One region of the Microbacterium sufflavum genome, then DNA from elsewhere that is predicted to be linked to it. Evidence: predicted binding sites of a transcription regulator. Region 1 holds the regulator's gene; the other holds the start of a gene.

Region 1 (4,847 bases):
TCGAAACCGACGGGCTCGCCCTCGTGCACGAGGTACGGACGACCGGAGATATCGACCACGGCCTGCGCCAGCGCCTCGTCGAGCGGCACGAGCGCATCGCCGTAGCGCGAGATGCCCGCCTTGTCGCCCAGGGCTTCCAGGATGGCCTGACCCAGCACGATCGAGACGTCTTCCACGGTGTGGTGAGCGTCGATGTGCGTGTCGCCGGAGGCGCGGACGGTGAGATCGGTCAGCGAGTGCTTCGCGAACGCCGTCAGCATGTGGTCGAAGAACGGCACCGAGGTGTCGATGCGGCTCACCCCGGTGCCGTCGAGGTTCAGCTCCAGCTCGACGGTCGACTCCGACGTGCTGCGCACACGACGCGCGGTGCGGGCGGGGTTCGCGGGGGTGGTCATGATGCCGATCCTATCGAGGCCAGGGCGTCCAGGAACGCGGTCGTCTCGGCCTCGGTGCCCGCGCTGACGCGGAGGTGGCCGGGGATGCCGACGTCGCGCACGAGCACGCCGCGGTCGTACAACTGCCGCCACGTGGCCTGCGGGTCGGCCACGCCACCGAACAGCACGAAGTTCGACCAGGACTCGTGGGGCGTGTACCCCAGTGCCTCCAGCGTCGCTGTGATGCGGTCGCGCTGCTCGACGATCTCCTCGACCATGCCGAGCATCACGTCGGCGTTGCGCAGCGCCGCCACCGCCGCGGCCTGCGTGAGCGCGCTCAGGTGATACGGCAGCCGCACGAGGCGGAGCGCGTCGATGAACGCGGGGTCTGCGGCCAGGTAGCCGACGCGCGCTCCGGCGAACGCGAAGGCCTTGCTCATGGTGCGCGACACAGCGAGCCGCGGACGGCCGTCGAGGAGCGTGAGCGCGGACGGCGCGTCATGCGGTGCGAACTCCTGATATGCCTCGTCGACGATCACGACGCCGCGCGCGGCCTCGTAGACCGCCGCGACGACGTCGAGCCCGAGCGGCGTACCGGTGGGGTTGTTGGGCGAGCACAAGATCACCACGTCGGGGTCGGCGGCGCGCACCTGTTCCGCGGCTTCCTCCGGGGTGATCGAGTAGTCGGGGTGCCGGGTGCCGGCGACCCACGACGCACCCGTGCCCTGCGCGATCAGCGGATACATCGAGTAGGTCGGAGCGAAGCCGAACGCCGTCCGCCCCGGTCCGCCGAACGCCTGCAGGATGTGCTGCAGCACCTCGTTCGAGCCGTTGCCCGCCCAGATCTGCTCGGCCGTGAGCCCGTGACCGAGGTAGTCCGCGAACGCCTCCCGCAGCGTGGTGAACTCCCGGTCGGGATAGCGGTTGACGTCGCGGATCGCCACGGCGATGTCGTCGAGGATGTCGCTGGCGACCTCGTCAGGAACGGGATGCGTGTTCTCGTTGACGTTGAGGGCGATCGGGAGCGGTGCCTGCGGTGCGCCGTACGGAGTGAGTCCGCGCAGATCGTCGCGCAGCGGGAGATCGTTGAGGGAGAGGGTCACCCTATCCATGTTAAGAGGACGAGGCGGCACCGACGGCCATGCGTCACTCCGCGTACTGCGCCGGGATCGCGAGCTCCTGACCGATCTGGATCTCTCCGCCGCGGAGCAGGTTCATGCGGCTGATGTCGCCGATCACGTCGCGCGGGTCGGCCTCGGGAGCGATCGAGCCGGCGATCGACCAGAGGGTGTCACCGGGCATGACCGTGATGGTCTCGACGGCGGCCACGGGCTTGTCGGCACCGGAGGCGATGGCGCTGCCGCCGCTGATCGCCGCGAAGGCGATGCCGACGGCGAGCGGGACGGACGCGACCGCGAGCAGCACACCGCGACCGCGAGCCGTGAGCCGGAGCCGCGTGGCCGGACGGGCCGTGGCGGAGATCGCGGTCGCGGTGCTGAGGCTGATGGTGCTCATGTCTGCTCCTTCACTGTCCCGGCGCCGCGAGGGCCCGGGGAGGTTGGCGTAGCGTTCGCATCCGCGACTCGGCCGGGAGCCGTGAATGCGAAGCTACGTTCCGAAGATATCTTCGAGTTCGAACATCTGTCAAGCTGTCTTCGAAACCCTGTCCACGAATCGTCCGACACGCTCGAACAGATCTTCCAGATCGGCGCGATTCTCGGATACGGTTTCGACAAGGACACCCCACCACGGGCCACCGACATTCGAAGAGCGACGTCGGATCTCACGCACTGAAGGAGCATCATGAGCGAGACCACAGCCCCGGAGTCGGAGGCGCCGCGGACCCGCCGTCGCAAGAGCCTCAGCCCCAAGCAGATGGCGATCCTGGAGGTCATCCAGGCCGCCATCGCCCAGAACGGCTACCCGCCGAGCATGCGCGAGATCGGCGACGCCGTCGGGCTCAAGTCGCTCTCCAGCGTCACGCACCAGCTCGGCCAGCTGGAGCTGAGCGGCTACCTGCGTCGAGACCCGGGCAAGACGCGCGCCATGGAGGTGCTGATCGACCTGCCCGGCACCGGCTCCGGCGCCGAGAACCCGGCCGATGTCACGACTCCCGTCGGCGACGCCGCGCTCGTGCCCCTCGTCGGCCGCATCGCCGCCGGCGTGCCCATCACCGCGGACCAGCAGGTCGAGGAGATCTTCCCGCTCCCCCGGCAGCTCGTCGGCAAGGGCGACCTGTTCATGCTCAAGGTCTCCGGCGAGTCGATGATCGACGCCGCCATCTGCGACGGCGACTGGGTCGTCGTCCGCTCGCAGCACGACGCCGAGAACGGCGAGATCGTCGCGGCGATGCTCGATGGCGAGGCCACCGTCAAGGTGCTCCGTCGCCGCGATGGACACACGTGGCTGCTGCCGCGGAACACCGCCTTCGAGCCCATCCTCGGCGACGAGGCCGTGGTGCTCGGCAAGGTCGTCGCGGTGCTGCGAGCCGTCTGACCCGGACACGACGAAGGCCCTCCCCGATCGCTCGGAGAGGGCCTTCGTCACATGATCAGACCGAGGCGCCCACCTCGGCGCGCACGCGGCGCGTGGCCTCGACGATGTTCCGCAGCGACGCGGTGGTCTCCTCGTAGCCGCGGGTCTTGAGGCCGCAGTCCGGGTTGACCCAGAGCTGCCGCGTGGGGATCTCCTCCACGGCGCGACGCAGCAGGGACTCCACCTCCTCCACCGCGGGAACCCGCGGGGAGTGGATGTCGTAGACGCCGGGGCCGATGCCGTGGTCGAACCCGGCCTCGGCGATGTCCGCGACGACCTCCATCCGGCTGCGGGCGGCCTCGATGGACGTGACGTCGGCGTCCAGCGCGCGGATCGCGTCGATCACGACACCGAACTCCGAGTAGCAGAGGTGCGTGTGCACCTGCGTGCCCGGTGCTGCCCCACCGGTCGCCAGACGGAACGACGCCACCGACCAGTCCAGGTAGGACGGCTGATCGGCCTTCTTCAGCGGCAGCAGCTCGCGCAGGGCCGGCTCGTCGACCTGGATCACGGCGATGCCCGCAGCCTCGAGGTCGGCGATCTCCTCGCGCAGCGCCAGCGCGACCTGGTTCGCGGTCTCCCCCAGCGGCTGGTCGTCGCGCACGAACGACCACGCGAGGATCGTCACCGGCCCCGTGAGCATGCCCTTGAGGTGCTTCGCGGTGAGCGACTGCGCGTATCCGGACCAGTCGACCGTGATCGGTGCCGGCCGGGAGACGTCGCCCCACAGGATCGACGGGCGTGTGGCGCGCGAGCCGTACGACTGCACCCACCCGTGCTCCGTGACCGCGAAGCCGTCGAGGTTCTCGGCGAAGTACTGCACCATGTCGTTGCGCTCCGGCTCCCCGTGCACCAGCACGTCGAGTCCGAGGTCCTCCTGCAGCGACACGACCGCGGCGATCTCCCGGCGCAGGAAGTCGTCGTAGTCGTCGCGGGGGATCTCACCGCGCGTGAACCGTGCCCGTGCGCGACGGATGTCGGCGGTCTGCGGGAACGACCCGATCGTCGTCAGGGGCAGGACCGGGAGGCCGAGGGCCTCCTGCGCACTCTCCCGCTCCTCGTAGGACACCCGCGAGAAGTCGGCGTCGACGAGCGCCCGCTCGCGCACCGCGCCGTCGCGCACGCCCGGCGCGTCCAGCCGGTCGCGCAGGGCCGCCGAGGCCTCGTCGAGCTCGGCGGCGATCGCCTCGGGACCCTGCGACAGCCCGCGGGCCAGAACACCGACCTGCTGCACCTTCTGATCGGCGAACGCCAGCCACGACACCAGGCGGGGGTCGAGCGAGGTCTCGTCGGCGACGTCGTGCGGCACGTGCAGCAGTGAGGTCGAGGTGGAGGCCGACACGGCCGCGGCCCCCAGGTCGCGCAGACGCTCGAGCGTGGCGAACGCCGCGGCCAGGTCGCCCCGCCAGATGTTGTGCCCGTCGATCACGCCGCCGACGAGCGTCTTGTCCGCGAGACCCTCCGCCGCGGACGGCACAGCGCCCCGGACCAGGTCGACCGCGATCGCCTCGACGGGTGCGGCCGCGAGGACCGGGAACACGGCGTCGAGCGCCGCGTACGGGGCGGCGACGAGGATCGACGGACGGTCCTCCGCTCCCCCGAGCACGGCGAGTGCACGTTCGGCCGCGGTCGCCAGGGCGGCGGTGTCGGCGGGGAGCGACTCGCTCACGAGCGCCGGCTCGTCGAGCTGCACCCAGGTCGCTCCCGCGGCCCGGAGGCGGGCGAGCAGCTCCCGGTACACGGGGAGCACGTCGTCCAGGCGCGACAGCGGATCGAAGCCCTCGGGGGCGTCGTCCGAGGCCTTCGCGAGCGCCAGCAGGGTAACCGGGCCGACCACGACCGGGCGCGTGGTGAAGCCTGCGGCAGCGGCCTCTGCGACCTCGCGCACGAGCCGGTCGCTGGACAGCGAGAACACCGTCTCCGGACCGATCTCCGGCA
Region 2 (4,847 bases), 110 kb from region 1:
CGTGGCCGCGGGCGCGGGCGCGGGTGTGGGTGTGGGTGTGGGCGCTGGTGTGGGTATGGATGTGGACTCTGGCCGGTATGGAGCGATCACGCGCGCAGGGACGCCGCGGACGATCCCGAGGAGGGCGGGCACGCAGAGCAGCGCGACCGCCCAGAAGGTGGCGCGCCACCCCCAGGCCGCGCCCAGCACGGTGCCCGCGGGAACGCCCGCGACCGTGGCGACGGTGGTGCCGGCCAGGAGCACCGAGACCGCGCGCCCGGTCTGGCCGGGCGGCACCAGCGACGTCGCGGTGCGCAGGGCGACGGCGAGGAAGCCGGCGTTGGCGATCGCGCTCACCACCCGCGTGAGGAGCAGGACCTCGAACGACGTGGTGAGGGCGCCGAGCACGTGGCACGCGCCGAACGCGAGCAGGCACAGGAGCAGGGTGAGGCGAGGCGGCCATCCGCGCGCGAAGGCCGCCATCACCGGGGCGCCCACGACCATTCCGATCGCGAAGGCGGAGGTGAGCAATCCCGCTGATCCGACGGGGATGGCGAGGTCGTCGGCGATCGCGGGGAGGAGCCCGGCGAGCATGAATTCGGACGTGCCCATGACGAACACCGTCAGGGCGAGGGAGTAGAGGGCAAGAGGCATCGAGGACTCCGAGGTGAGAGAGCAGAAGAGGTCTTCTGGTCACCACGGCCAGCCCGGTGCGACGGGTGCGACGGGGGAGCGCCCGCCCGGGGGCGGATGCGACGAGTCAGCGAGTGTCGGGGCTGGCGGTGCGACCGGCAGCCCCCGACCTGTCTGATTCGGGGCTCGACATGCTTCCACTCTAGGGGGAGGCGCGCTCGCCGTACCTGCCGCGCTCGCCGCACTCGCTGCACCCACCGCTCGCCGCACCTGCCGCACTCGCTGCACCCACCGCTCGCCGCACCTGCCGCACTCGCTGCACCCACCGCTCGCCGCACCCGCCGGCATCATCAATGCGCTCGCAGCATCGCGACTCAGAACGGTGCCGCCTCCGCGAACACCACCGATGGCCGAGGCGGCGGGCGGTCGAGGTAGCTCCGTCCGGTCGGACTCGTCCACTCCAGAAGGCCGCCCGGCCGCTGTCGCACCTGCCACGGGGAGTGGTGCTTGAGGGTGTGGTGTCTGCGGCAGAGGGTCGCCAGGTTCCGGTGCTCGGTCTTCCCGCCGCGGGCCGCATCGTGGCTGTGGTCGAGGTCGCTCTTCCGCGCCGCGAGGCCGCATCCGGGGAAACGACAGCGCTGGTCGCGCGCTCGCAGGTGCCGGCGGAGCTCCTCGCTCGGCCGGTAGCGGTCGACCGCGAGCGTCGCGCCGCTGATCGGATGCGTCAGCACCCGGTCCCACCCCGCGGCGCCGCCGGTCAGATGTCGGGCGGTCTCCGCATCGATCGGCGTCTGACCGTCGAGCTCAGCCGGAGCGCCCACCGCCGTGGGGTGATCGTCACGAAGAAGGGTCAGCACAGGCACCGTCACCTCCACGCGCGCCCGCAGCTCGCCCAGCAGACCGTCCGCCGTGTCGTGGCCGGCCGGGGTGCCAGTCAGCACCAGATCGGAGAGCAGGTCGGCTCGCAGCTGGTCGACCGTGCGGGTGTCGGGTGTGGCAGGGGAGGGCTCGGTCGCGCCCCGCTCCGCGCGCGCGTTCTCCTGCTGTACGGCGTGAGCCATCTGCGACAGCCGGTCGAACATGCCGTGGACGAGTGCCGCCGGTCCGTGCATGCCCAGGTCGGCCATCCCGTCGCCTGCGTCTTTCACCCAGACCCGCCGCTGCTCGCGGGCGTCGCGGTGCCGTTCGGTGACCGTGCGCTCCTGGAAGCGTTCGGCGAGGCGTCGCACGAGCGGCCGCAGCCGGTTGGGCGAGGTGGTCTGCGCGAGGGCTACGGCGTCGTCGGCGAAGGCCGACCGCTCGGAAGCGTCGTGGAGATGCGCGCCCGCGTCGAGGATCGCGCGCGCGTGCGCCGCGCTGATCAGCCCGCGGCCCTGCGCCTCCCACACCGCGGGGAAGCGCTCGACCAGCCAGGACGCCTCGGACATGCGCCGTTCGACCGCGCGATCGCTCGCGCGCTGGGCCGCGCCGATCTCGGCGGCGACCGTGCGGATCGCCAGGTCGCCGTGGTCGGGGTGGCGCCCCTGCCGGGCGATGTCGACCGCGAGGCGCCCGGCCAGGGCCAGCAAGCCGTCGCGGGCGGCCTGCATGCTGCTCAGCGTCTGCTCCGCCGCGACCAGGCCCGCGACCAGCTCGGCGAGCATCGCCCGCTGGGAGTCGGTGGCGTCGAGCAGCGCGGTCATGACCTCACTCCATCACTGACCACCGACATTCGAACAAAGGATCGAACGAGTGTGGACGAAAGTCAGGTCACGGAAAGGTAACGGTCGTGGTTTACTGACGCGATGCTTCTCAACGTCGTCGAAGCCGGTTCGGGCGAGCACACGGTCGTGCTCCTCCACGGCATGATGGGCTCCGCCGAGAGCTGGCACCGCGTCGTGCCCGCGCTGACGGAGCGCGGTTTCCGCGTACTCGCGCTCGATCTCCCCGGTCACGGACTCTCGCCGCGCGATCCGCAGCTCACGATCGAGAGCGCGGCCGACGCGGTCGTCGAGACCCTGGTGCGCCTCCTCGAGCCCCCGTCCGCCACCCCCGGCCCGCCCCTGATCGCCGCGATGGGACACTCCTTCGGTGCCACGGTCCTCGCCGCGGCCGCCCCGCGACTCGAACCGGCGCTCGCCGTCTACGTCGACGCGGCGCTGACCCTGCAGGGCGGTCAGGATCGCGCGGCGCTGGTGTCGCAGTACGAACACGACCGGCGTGCACGCCTGTCGCCGACCGAGCTGCGCCGCGCGCGTCCGTTCTATTCGGTCGCCGATGCCGAGGCGGAGGCCCGCGCGGCCGAGCGGTTCGATGCCGCGACGGCCGCGTCCGTGTCGTGCGGCTCCGATGGGCACTGGAGCGCCGCACCGGGCTCGATCGTCGTCCGCGCCGACCCCAGCGCGTGGGTCACCGACGAGGACGCGCGCCGGTTCGAGCACGAGGGCGTCCGCGTGCGGAGCATCCCTGGCGCGGCGCACACCGTCTGGTACAGCCACTTCGACGTGTTCACCGCGGCGCTGCCGGAGCTCTTCGGCTCCCGCTGACGACAGGGCGGGCGGCCCGCGATCCGCGACTACCCTGGAGAGGACATGGCACATCTTCTCGGGGCCGAAGCCCTGCACCTCGAATACCCGACCCGCGTCGTCTTCGACTCCGTCACCCTCGGCATCGAGGAGGGGGACCGCATCGGGATCGTCGGCCGCAACGGCGACGGCAAGTCCAGCCTCCTCGGCATGCTCGCCGGCACCAAGGAGCCGGACTCCGGCCGGGTGACCGTGCGCGGCGGCACCCGCATCGGTGTGCTGACCCAGGCGGATACGCTCCCGGACGACCTCACGATCGGCGCGGCCGTGGTCGGCGACGTGCCGGAGCACGAGTGGGCGGGCGACGCCCGGGTGCGCGATGTGATCGACGGGCTGCTGCGAGAGCTCCCGTGGGACGCGCGGATCGGATCGCTCAGCGGCGGCCAGCGGCGGCGTGTGTCGCTCGCCAAGCTCCTGACCGGCGACTGGGACGTGATCGCGCTCGACGAGCCCACCAACCACCTCGACGTCGAGGCCATCACCTGGCTCGCCGGTCACCTGAAGAAGCGCTGGTCCCCGAACGCCGGGGCGCTGCTGGTCGTCACGCACGACCGCTGGTTCCTCGACGAGATCTGCACCGAGACGTGGGAGGTGCACGACCGCATCGTCGAGCCGTTCGAGGGCGGCTACGCGGCGTACATCCTGCAGCGGGTCGAGCGTGACCGCATGGCCGCGGCGACCGAGGCGAAGCGGCAGAACCTCGCCCGCAAGGAGCTCGCGTGGCTGCGCCGTGGCGCCCCCGCGCGCACCAGCAAGCCGAAGTTCCGCATCGACGCGGCCAACGAGCTGATCGCGGACGTGCCGGAGATCCGCGACAAGGTGTCGCTGCAGTCGCTCGCGGTGTCGCGGCTCGGGAAGGACGTGGTCGACCTGCTCGACGTCGGCGTGACCTACCCGACCGAGGACGGCGGCGTGAAGACGGTGCTGAAGGACGTGGAGTGGCGCATCGCACCGGGGGAGCGCACCGGCATCCTCGGGGTGAACGGGGCGGGGAAGTCCACGCTGCTCGGGCTGATCTCCGGTGCCGTCGAGCCGACAGAGGGCCGGGTCAAGCGCGGCAAGACCGTGCAGGTGCGCACCCTCACGCAGCGCCTCGACGAGCTCACGCCGCACTGGAACGACCCGGTGCGCGTGGTGATCTCCGGGTTGCGCACCTCCTACACGCTCGGCGCCGGGTCGAAGGCGCAAGACCTCACGCCCGGTCAGCTGCTGGAGCGGCTCGGGTTCTCGTCGGCGCAGCTGTCGACACCGGTCAAAGACCTCTCGGGCGGCCAGCAGCGCCGGTTGCAGCTGCTGCTCGTGCTGCTCGACCAGCCCAACGTGCTGATCCTCGACGAGCCGACCAACGACATGGACACCGACATGCTCGCCGCGATCGAGGACCTCCTCGACTCCTGGTCGGGCACGCTCCTGGTCGTCAGCCACGACCGGTACTTCCTGGAGCGCGTGACCGACCAGCAGTACGCGATCCTCCCGGGGCCCGACGGCGCCGGACGGCTGCGCCACCTCCCCGGCGGCGTGGACGAGTACCTGCGGCTGCGCGAGCGGGTGGAGGCCGAGGGGCCGAAGCCCTCCGCGAGTGCCGCTGCGGCGGCACCGACCGGCCTCGACGGTGCCGCGCTCCGCACGGCGCAGAAGGAGGTCGCGGCGCTCGAACGACGCATCCAGAAG

What was found. Region 1 encodes LexA, which represses DNA repair genes until DNA is damaged. Its sites were predicted from a motif close to TCGAACANNTGTTCGA; they were not measured.
Region 2: KZC56_RS16820 (HNH endonuclease signature motif containing protein) is a predicted target of LexA. The motif match lies at 2,324-2,339, and genes of this name have one in related genera.

The regions. Positions count from the first base shown of each region.
Region 1 covers NZ_JAHWXK010000003.1:36,018-40,864, forward strand. The annotation lists gene hisB (imidazoleglycerol-phosphate dehydratase HisB) at 1-395, opposite strand, end outside; gene KZC56_RS16295 (histidinol-phosphate transaminase) at 392-1,486, opposite strand; gene KZC56_RS16300 (LysM peptidoglycan-binding domain-containing protein) at 1,521-1,889, opposite strand; gene lexA (transcriptional repressor LexA) at 2,178-2,870, shown strand; gene metE (5-methyltetrahydropteroyltriglutamate--homocysteine S-methyltransferase) at 2,926-4,847, opposite strand, start outside.
Region 2 covers NZ_JAHWXK010000003.1:141,387-146,233, reverse strand. The annotation lists gene KZC56_RS16825 (MFS transporter) at 1-633, opposite strand, end outside; gene KZC56_RS16820 (HNH endonuclease signature motif containing protein) at 987-2,294, opposite strand; gene KZC56_RS16815 (alpha/beta fold hydrolase) at 2,397-3,137, shown strand; gene KZC56_RS16810 (ABC-F family ATP-binding cassette domain-containing protein) at 3,183-4,847, shown strand, end outside.